Regions from separate parts of the Gordonia sp. ABKF26 genome, predicted to be linked through region 1. Evidence: predicted binding sites of a transcription regulator. Region 1 holds the regulator's gene; each other region holds the start of a gene.
What was found. Region 1 encodes LexA, which represses DNA repair genes until DNA is damaged. Its sites were predicted from a motif close to CGAACANNTGTTCG; they were not measured.
Positions count from the first base shown of each region.

Region 1 (3,254 bases):
AGCTCGGCGTCGGCGTGGAGATCCCCGAGGAGCGTCGTGCCGACGAGGTGACACGCTTCGCCACGGCGGCCGGCGCCGTCGCCTCGCGACTGCGTACGCGCGCCTCCCAGAACACCGGGGTGACCGCGGAGGTGCTCGCGGCGACCGCGGGACTCGCCGAGGACCGGGGGTGGATCGGGGCCGCGAGCGCGCTCATCACCAAGGGCGCCACGGCCGAGGCCGCTGCCGTCGCCGCGACCGATCAGTTCGCGGCGGTGTTCACCAAACTCGGCGGGTTGATGGCCGAGCGGGTCACCGATCTGAACGATGTGCGCGACCGCGTGCTCGCCGAACTGCTCGGTCTACCCGAACCGGGCGTGCCGACACCGCAGGTGCCCTCGGTGCTGCTCGCCGACGACCTCGCACCCGCCGACACCGCCGGTCTCGACCCGACGACCACGATCGCGCTCGTCACCCGGCTGGGTGGGCCGACCAGCCACACCGCGATCATCGCCCGGCAACTGGGGATCCCGTGTGTGGTGGCCGTGGCCGATCTCGCCGAGATCGGACCCGGCACAACGGTTCTCGTCGATGGGACGACCGGCCGGGTCGAGGTGGAGCCGGACGCGGAGACGGCGCGGGCGCGAGTCGAGGAGGATCGTCGGCACGCCGAGCTCGTCGCCGGGTGGACGGGTCCGGGGCAGACCGCCGACGGCATCGCCGTCTCGGTGCTCGCCAATGTCGCCGACGGATCGTCGGCGCGGGCCGCCGCCGGGCACCCGGTCGAGGGCGTCGGACTCTTCCGCACCGAACTCGCCTTCCTCGAACGCGCCGACGAACCATCGGTCGACGAGCAGGCGGCGATCTACCGCGAGGTACTCGATGCCTTCGACGGCCAGAAGGTGGTGATCCGTACCCTCGACGCCGGCTCGGACAAGCCCTTGAGGTTCGTGACCCACCCAGACGAATCCAATCCCGCGCTCGGTGTCCGTGGGGATCGAATCGCCCTGGCGCATCCCGAGATCCGAGCCCACCAGCTCGACGCGATCGCGCACGCCGCGTCGGGTTCCGACGTCGCGCCGTGGGTCATGGCGCCGATGATCGCCTCGCCGTCCGAGGCGCGCGCCTTCGCCGCGGAGGTCCGCGGCCGGGGCCTGGTCGCCGGGGTCATGATCGAGGTGCCCGCGGCCGCCATCCTGGCCGAGGCCGTGCTCGCCGAGGTGGACTTCGTGTCGATCGGCACCAACGATCTGACGCAGTACACGATGGCGGCCGATCGGATGTCGGCCGATCTCGCCGGATTGACCGATCCGTGGCAGCCTGCGGTGCTCAGCCTGATCGCGGGTGTCGCCGCAGCGGGTGTCCGCCAGGGCAAGCCGGTCGGGGTGTGCGGTGAGGCGGCTGCCGATCCGAATCTCGCCTGCGTGCTCGTCGGTCTCGGGGTGACCTCGCTGTCCAGCGCGCCGACCGCGGCCGCCGCGGTGGGGGCTCGGCTCGGCGAGGTGACCGCCCAGGACTGCCGCGCCGCCGCCGACGCCGCGCTGGCCACGTCCGACCCCGCCGCGGCGCGAGAAGCTGCCGCGGCGGTGCTCGACCGTTCGGTCGGGGGAGAGGTCAGACTCGCCGCATCACGGTGACGACCTTGCCGAGGATCACGGCGTCGTTGCCCGGGATGGGATCGAACAGCTCGTTGTGCGGCATCAGCCACACATTGGCGCCCTGACGCTTGAAGGTCTTCACGGTGGCCTCGCCGTCGATCATCGCTGCGACGATGTCGCCGTTGTCGGCGACGTTCTGCTGCCGCACGACGACCCAGTCGCCGTCGCAGATGGCGGCGTCGATCATCGACTCGCCCACGACGCGCAGCAAGAAGAGCGAGCCCTCGCCGACCAGCTCGCGAGGAAGCGGGAACACGTCCTCGACCGCCTCCTCGGCCAGGATCGGGCCACCGGCCGCGATCCGGCCGAGGACCGGCACGAAGGTCGGCTCGGGCAGCCGGCCGGCCGACGGGGTCTCCGGCGACGGCGATTCGCTCGGCGCGATGTTGACCGCACGCGGCCGGTTCGCATCCCTCTTGAGCAGACCCTTGCGCTCGAGGGTCCGTAGCTGGTGGGCGACCGACGATGTCGAGGCCAGGCCGACCTCGTCGCCGATCTCGCGGATGCTCGGCGGGTAACCGCGCTCGCGTACCGAGCGGCGGATGACTTCCAGGACCCCGAGCTGGCGCGGGGTGAGTGAGGCCTCGGCGGCGGCGACGTCGATAGGGGCCTCGTCGTCGGCTCCCCGCGCTCGGCCGCGCCTATCGCCGGTGTCACTCATGTTCGGTTCCTCTCGTTTTCGGAACGTGCTGGTAGATGGCCCGTGGGGATGTTCAGCCGCGTCCGAGCCTAGCGGAGTGCGACCTGCACCTCAAACATTTGTTCGATGTGTCGCGAGACTTTGTCGGTGCGCCGTGCTACAAATTCGAACATCAGTGCATCGAACATCTGATCGAAGTTCGAACACCGAACGCCAGACACCCGAACACCCGAAGATCCCGCACCGAACACCCGGAGGGCACCATGCGCACCGCCACTCTCGTCGCTCCCGTCCGTACCGAGCGTCCCGACACCATCCGGGCGCGCACCGACCGCGCCGACCGTATCCGGACCCGGACCCCGCTGTCCGACGGTTCTCGGCCCGTCGACAACCGGCCGGCAGGCAACCGTCCGGTGGGCGGGTCGCCACTGACGCCACGCGTCGGCGGCACGCACTGCGGCTCCCCGGTGGGTGCCCGGGGCCGCGGGCCGGTCGGTCCGGATGCAGCGGTGTTCCGTCGCCGTCGCCGCACCGCCGTCGCGGTCCTCGCCGGCGTCGGCCTCGCGTTCGTCGTGTGGGTGTTCGGTGTCGTCGGTCAGAACTATTCGGACTCGATGACGCCCGCCGCGGTGAGCGCAGAGGTCGTCCACGTGCGCGCCGGGGATTCCCTCAGCACGATCGCCGGCCGGGTGGCGCCCGAGATGCCCCGCGACATCGTGATCGACGAGATCGTCGCGATGAACGATCTGCCGTCGAGTGCGCTGCAGGTGGGTCAGCCCCTGCTCACCCCCCGGTACCGCTGAGGCCGGGCGGTATCCTCGATGTCACAGGGGCCGGCCGAGAAGCGGCCGGGCGCACGGTTTCGGTGCGTTCCAGCGTCCCGCGACCTGCGTGAGGACACGATGCGCTGCCCCTTCTGCAAGAACGACGACACCAAGGTCATCGACTCGCGTGTCGCAGATGAAGGGCAGGCCATC
Region 1 covers NZ_JBGCVZ010000003.1:3,567,401-3,570,654, reverse strand. The annotation lists gene AB4Z55_RS16475 (phosphoenolpyruvate--protein phosphotransferase) at 1-1,616, shown strand, start outside; gene lexA (transcriptional repressor LexA) at 1,594-2,298, opposite strand; gene AB4Z55_RS16465 (LysM peptidoglycan-binding domain-containing protein) at 2,541-3,080, shown strand; gene nrdR (transcriptional regulator NrdR) at 3,180-3,254, shown strand, end outside.

Region 2 (3,254 bases), 2.5 Mb from region 1:
ACACCCGGAACAGACCGTCGAGCCGGACGTCGACGCTGGAGGGCTGGACGAGGGCGGGATCGAACGGATCGATGGCGAGGCGCCCGTCAGCGATCTCGGCGCGGATGTCGCGGTCGGAGAGCAGCACGGTGTCGAGGTTATCGAATGGTCAGGGAGGATCTGCGCCGGTGTCCGTCGAGGTCGGCGTTCCCTCACTCGCCGATGCCCCGGTTCCGCGCTGCCGGGCGTCGGTGCGCATCCGGTCGAGGACGGCGTCGGCGCGGTGGGCGTGGTTGATCCGCGGCGTCGACGACGGGTGCGAGCGGGGCGGGTGCCAGACGGCGCGGCCGGCGTCGACACCGTCGGCGGCGATGGTGGTGGCCCACTGGTCCACACCGACGCCGACCGCGCGGTTGTGTGGTCCGCAGGCGGTGGCGAGGGTGTCGAGGTCGGTGGAGCCGTGGTGGGCTTCCCACTCGACCACGTGGTGGATTTCGCAGTCGAACGACGGCCGTGCGCAGCCGGGGAAGGTGCAACCGCCGTCGCGGGCGAACGCGGCGATGCGCTGCGCGCGCGACGCGAAGCGCTTGGCCCGTCCGAGGTAGAGGACCTCGCTGGTGTGGTCGCGGAACACCGCGAGATGGTGCTGTGCGTCGGCGGCCAGGTCGAGGGCGTCCTTGATGGGGAGCAGAGTCCCCGTCGCGGTCCGTGCCGGATCGCCGGCCGCGTCGCGGAGGGCCGACTCGGTGATGGAGACGACAAGGTGTGGCGGCAGCCCGTGGTGCGACCCCCCAAGCGCGCCGGCGTCGAGCACAAAGCGCAGCATGGCGCGCAACGCGTCGTGGTTCCGCTTGTCGGCTGACCGTTCGTCGCGCTCGGCCGCTGCGGCGAGGGCATCGGGGTGCGCGGCTTCGGGGCTCCCCGTGGGCGATTCGGGGTCGGCGGGGTTGTTCATCCCGGGAGCGGCCCACACCGACAAGACGACGTCGAACATGGCGCGCGTCACGGGGTCGAGCGTTGCGGTCAGCCGAGACATCAGTTGGGCGTCTTGCGGCCCGAGTTTGAGGCCACGGTTGCGGGCGCGGTCGCGATCGTCGGTGATGGTGCCGTCGGGGTCGAGGTGGGCCAAGATGCGGGCGCCGAGATCACGGAGTGACGACGGGTCGTACTCGCGTGCGTAGTGCGCGAGAGTTGCTTCGGCGGCGTCCTTGTCGGCGGTGTCGACACCGGCGGGGATCTTGCGCATCACCTCGATGACGACGTCGACATGCCGTCCCGAGATCTCCCCCTCGGCAACACCTTTGGCGGTCTCCGGGAACCGGGGTTCGAGCGGGACCCCCTGCATGTCCGGGAACTTGCCCAGTGCCCAGACGCGGTTCATCAGGCGGTTCGCCTCGCCGCGCCGGTTAAGCGCGTGGCACAGGAAGTTGGAGACGGTCTGGCAGCCCATCTTCCGGTACGCCGACCGCTCGTCTATGTCGACGATGTGGTCGGCGAACGCCGACAGCATGCGCCGTTCGGCGCGCTCGTGCTGGATCGCGACCTGGAGTAGCTCGGTCTCCGAGCAGTCCGTTGACGACGTCTCGGCGATCTCATCCAGCAGCGCATGCAAGCGCTCGTACTGGTCGAGCAGAAGTGGTTGTGGTGCAGATGGCTCGGTAAAAGCCATGATTTCATCCCCCATCATCATGGCTTTACTCGAAACTACGTTCGAGACTACTGCTCAGCTGCCCTCCGCGCAACCCCTGTTTGTGAGTAGTGCTGTGTTGCAACCGAATCAAGTCCGGTGACTCCGTCTTATCGCCGGCCAGATGTAGTACTTCGTAGCGCCCAGCGCGACGATCCGCGACATCTGCGCGTCCCGACGACCGTCCCGGCCACCGGTTTGCTAGGCTGTCGATCGCGAGTCCAGCACTCGCACGCCGATGTAGTTCAATGGCAGAACATCAGCTTCCCAAGCTGAATACGCGGGTTCGATTCCCGTCATCGGCTCCACCATTCTCGGGCGCGATCCACAACCGAGCCGCCGCGTGCAATCATCAGACGAACCGGGCCGGCGCCATCGTCGGTCCTCGTCATCCCAGGACGCACACATGCATCTGCCCGCGGTGAGAATTCCGATTCTGGTGCTGTGCATCGGCCTGCTCGTGAGCTGGATGATGCCTCCGCCCGCACAGGCGGCACCCAACCGGGTGAAGGCCACGTCGACCGGATTGACCCTCGACGGACGCCAGTGGTGGCCATCCGGATTCGACGCGTACCAGCTGGCCACCGATTGGTCGGTGAACGCCGGGTGCGGAGCGATGGTGGATCTCGACGACTATTTCGCTGCCCTACCCCCGCATTCGCTCACCCGCTTCAATCTGTTCGCTCGACTGGCGGTGAACAAGTACACCCAGCAGTTGGATTTCGGGCCGATGGACGCCGTCTTCGACGCCGCGGCGCGGCACGACCAGATGGTCCTACCGGTCCTGGCCGCCGCCGACGGCGCCTGCGAGAGCGGAGTTTTCAAGGAGCGCGACTGGTACCGATCGGGCTGGCGAACGGCCGCCGGAGCGGGCGGACTCACGTTCGAGGAATGGGTACGGACGGCAGTGAGACGCTGGAAGGCCAGCCCGGCGCTGGCCGGATGGGAGCTGGTGGGTGAACCCGAACCGTCCGTCTGTGGCGATCAGACGTGTGCCTGGCAACAGCGGTCGTGCCCGGTCGACGCCGCGCGCGTGCTGCGGTCGTTTTTCGGCAGTGCAGGTGCCATGGTCACCCGGCTGCACGGCGGGGCGGTGATCTGGTCCGGCTTCACCGGCGGTGGCCAGTGCGGCACCGCCGGACCCGACTATCAGTACGTCGCGGGCTCCCCGTATCTGGATGTCCTGGACTACCACGACTACGGCGCGGACGGCGTCGCGCTCCCCGGGGATCAGTGGAACGGGCTGGCCGAACGTCTACGACAGGCGCGCGCAGTCGGAAAACCTCTCGCCGTGAACGAGATCGGCCAGTTCGCCGGTTCGTGCGGTTCGAGGTCCGGCCGCGTCGACGACTTCCGGACCAAGGTCGCCGGTCAGCGGGCGGCCGGGACGGCAACCGCACTGTTCTGGGCGTTCGTCCCGGACCCGCGGGACGACCAGTGCACTTACGACATCGGTCCCGGCGACCCGGTGCACGACCTGGTCGCCGAACTGACCCGTCTCGATTGAGGCCCGGCACCCAGGCAACAGCGCAACGCCCGGCCGACGGGCCGACCGGCCGTTAGACTCTGCCGGTGTCCAGTCCTCTGG
Region 2 covers NZ_JBGCVZ010000003.1:1,104,381-1,107,634, reverse strand. The annotation lists gene dcd (dCTP deaminase) at 1-127, opposite strand, end outside; gene AB4Z55_RS05595 (DUF222 domain-containing protein) at 149-1,648, opposite strand; tRNA gene AB4Z55_RS05590 (tRNA-Gly) at 1,901-1,974, shown strand; gene AB4Z55_RS05585 (beta-mannosidase) at 2,073-3,173, shown strand; gene AB4Z55_RS05580 (amino acid permease) at 3,239-3,254, shown strand, end outside.
Region 2: the regulator LexA is predicted to act here: its motif matches at 1,679-1,692, upstream of AB4Z55_RS05595 (DUF222 domain-containing protein).

Region 3 (3,254 bases), 2.5 Mb from region 1:
AGCGCGGGCCTCAGAGTTCTTGTAGGCAATGTTTCTCGACGGCGAACTGCTAACCCTCCTCTTGCCCTTCGCTACATCATTCCCCAACATCCCTGTCGACCAAACCGGAAACGTTTGATAGAATCCACCGGGCATTACTACGACGTCTGCTCCAGAGACCTCGCAAATCCAATCCCCAACGGGAGCTAATGCGAGCGCTATCTTTTCTGCAGCATTTGCTGCGGCCGTTGATCCTTGGACATTCTGCTCAACCAGCAGCCCAGAGCCCGCAATATTTGAAAACAATGCCGCCAGTTCAGAGCCGCTTAGCGAAGGAAAAGCGCGCCCAAAATAGGACCCATCGCGTAGGCATACCGCGTACGTCCCCATTGGACTGTGCGTGAGATGCACCCACGATAAAGAATCAGCAACACGCATATACGCATCGGGAGCGTCGTTCAGAGTCTTAGAAGATACCAGCCCGCGTGTCGCCTCAAGCAGTTCGAACGAGTCTTTCCACTCTTCGAGCCGCGCCAACTCACAAGCAATGAAGCGAAATTCAAGCGGATTTCTACCCAACAATCTCTCTACGTCGCGAGCAGACCACGTAGCTCGAAGCGTTCGAACACTCTGCCCAGAGCGTTTCAACAAGGCTCTGTATTGGCTGTCGCCGGACGGTGTGAGGCGATCTTGCCAGCTCATACATTTTACAGCCCAGGTGAGATACATCTCCATCTGGTTAGAAGACCACAAGGCGTCCATCGATTCGTACGGAAAACCTACCTTTTGGTGCGCCATCTGCTGGAGGACATATAGCTTGAGGTCCGCCTTAGTTCTTGATGCCGTAGTCGCGTCCAAATATTTTCTTGCCCGCTCAACGCAACCCCAAAACATAGGTATTCTGGCGATAGCATCCTGTACTACGGTCTCCCATTCTGGTACCCATTCGGGAAGTGAGTCCAGACCGAGCGCGACGGAATTTGATACCATCGCGGATACGTATTCCGATTTCGATAGGCCTCTCAGGTCTATGTCCTCGGCTTCAGGGATAGATCTTGTGTAGGCCGACTCGGTCGCCAAGTCAAGTTCGTGCGACAGCCATCTGGTTAGAGCCTCCAGCACGGCGTCGTGGTACAGCGACCGCGGTACCTTCTCTCTATTCTTGACGAATAGTTTGTTCGCCTTGTTGAGTTTGCGAAGGACATTTCGGTAGGCGACCGACTGTTCCGATTTCGGTAAGCGATGTACGAGTTGGGTCTCGATCACTGCCAAGTTCGTAAGACCATAGGCATAGTCGGTTGAGTTACGTGCCCGCATTCTCAGCGCCCGGCGTAGCGTATCAGCCGCAGATTCTTGCTGAGAAAGAGTGGCATTGTTCATTTCCGCGATTGCTAACGCGCCGTTGGTAAGTTGCATCGCCCCGAGGTTTTTCTCACCTCGAGCGAGGAATCTTTCGCCAAGATCGTACATCAACCGAGAGGCCCGAATGCGCGCTTCATCTCTATTTGGGAGAACTACCCAGTTTAACAACATCGCTAGACGTGCTTCACAGTCGTCTTCGTAGCCCAGATTGTTTGCTTTGGAAATCCCAGCCGCGTAACCGTAGAGTTCAGCCGCCTGGATCGCATCCGAGAGTGGGCATTCGCGGCGAGTTAGACGAACCGCTTCGTCATACCTTTCCTTGCCTAGCTCGTGGGCAGTTGCGCCCTCGGCATAGAGTATGTCGCCTGAGATTCGTCCCGTCGCGAAGGCGCTCTCAATCCGCGCGATCAGGTCGGACGTTGCGGTCATGCTCACAGGTTATACATGTCGAGCGAGCTTCAGGTGTAAGAGCACACGTTGGGGTACTCGAGGTCGACACACCCGGCTCTAAACTAGGGCCGACGCCGCGGATGCTCAAGCAGGACGGTTGCGTTCGGTAGCCGGCCGGAAGGAGACCAAGCCGCAGGATAGTCCGATTATCGGCGCCCTACCACACACCACCGACAAGACTCGCTCGGTAGCGAATTGCGAAAACCGTTGCACGACAGTTTGATAGACGCTACACTCGAACATGCATTCGTGAAATCGTCTCCGGGGGGTGACCATGCCTGACGACTCCGCTTCGCCGCAACCACGTGTCGTCGAGCTGGTGGCCGACCTGCACGCGATCCTCGACGAACTGCAGACCGTCGACTTGTCTCCGTGCACCGATGCCGAACTCACCGAGGTCGCAGCCGACACCGAACGCGCCATCGCGCGACTGACCTTTGCCGGTGACCGGCAAATCGATCAGGCCGAGGCCCGCGACCTCCCCCGCAAGACGGGCTGCCGCACGCTCATGCAGTTCATGACCCACCGGCTGCGGGTCTCCAACCCGGTGCGGCGTCGTAAGCAGATGGACGCCACCGCCACCCGCACCAGCCTCAGCGGCGAGGTCCTACCGCCCGAACACCCGTGCCTCGCCGAGGCTTTCGCCCAAGGAACGGTCGGCACCGCACACGTACACGCCGCACTCGACGTCCTCGACCGCATCCCAGGCACTATCGACCACGACATCAGAGTCGCCGCCGAGCGGCAGATGGCCGAGATCGCCATCGACCACACACCGGCCGACATCACCCAACTCGGCGCACGCCTAATCGCCCACCTCGATCCGGACGGCACCCTCACGGACGACACCGATCAGCAACGACGACGAGGCCTGTGGATCGGTCGGCAACGCGCCGATGGCACCGCGAAGATCTCGGGCACGCTGACTCCCACACTCGCCGCCCGGTTGACGATGATGTTCGCGGTATGGGGCAAGCCCGGACTCAACAACCCCGACGACCCCGCCTCACCCAGCGGACCCGCCGGCACCGCCGACCCCGACGCCCTCGCGCTCGCAGCCGATCGTGACGGCCGCACCCTCGCCCAGACGAATCACGACGCGCTCGACGCCGCACTCACCGCTGGCTTTTCAGACGGGATTCTCGGAACGTCGCACCGCGGCCTGCCCGCCCATCTGATCATCAAAGCCGATCTGGGCGACCTGATCCGCGAAGCCGGGCTCGCGACCACCGCCACCGGCACCCTGCTGCCCATCCCCGACCTGCTCGCGATGGCCGGCGACGTGCAACCGTGGTTGGCGATCTTCAAAGACGCCACCGCGGTGCCGCTGTACTTCGGTAGGGGCAAGCGTCTGGCCACCCGCGAACAACGCCTCGTTTCCTTCGCCCGCCCCGACGGTGAAGTGTGCTCGGCACCCGGATGCGATCAACCCGCCACCCAGGTCGAACTCCATCACGCCCACA
Region 3 covers NZ_JBGCVZ010000003.1:1,053,755-1,057,008, forward strand. The annotation lists gene AB4Z55_RS05355 (CHAT domain-containing protein) at 1-1,770, opposite strand, end outside; gene AB4Z55_RS05360 (DUF222 domain-containing protein) at 2,066-3,254, shown strand, end outside.
Region 3: the regulator LexA is predicted to act here: its motif matches at 2,028-2,041, upstream of AB4Z55_RS05360 (DUF222 domain-containing protein).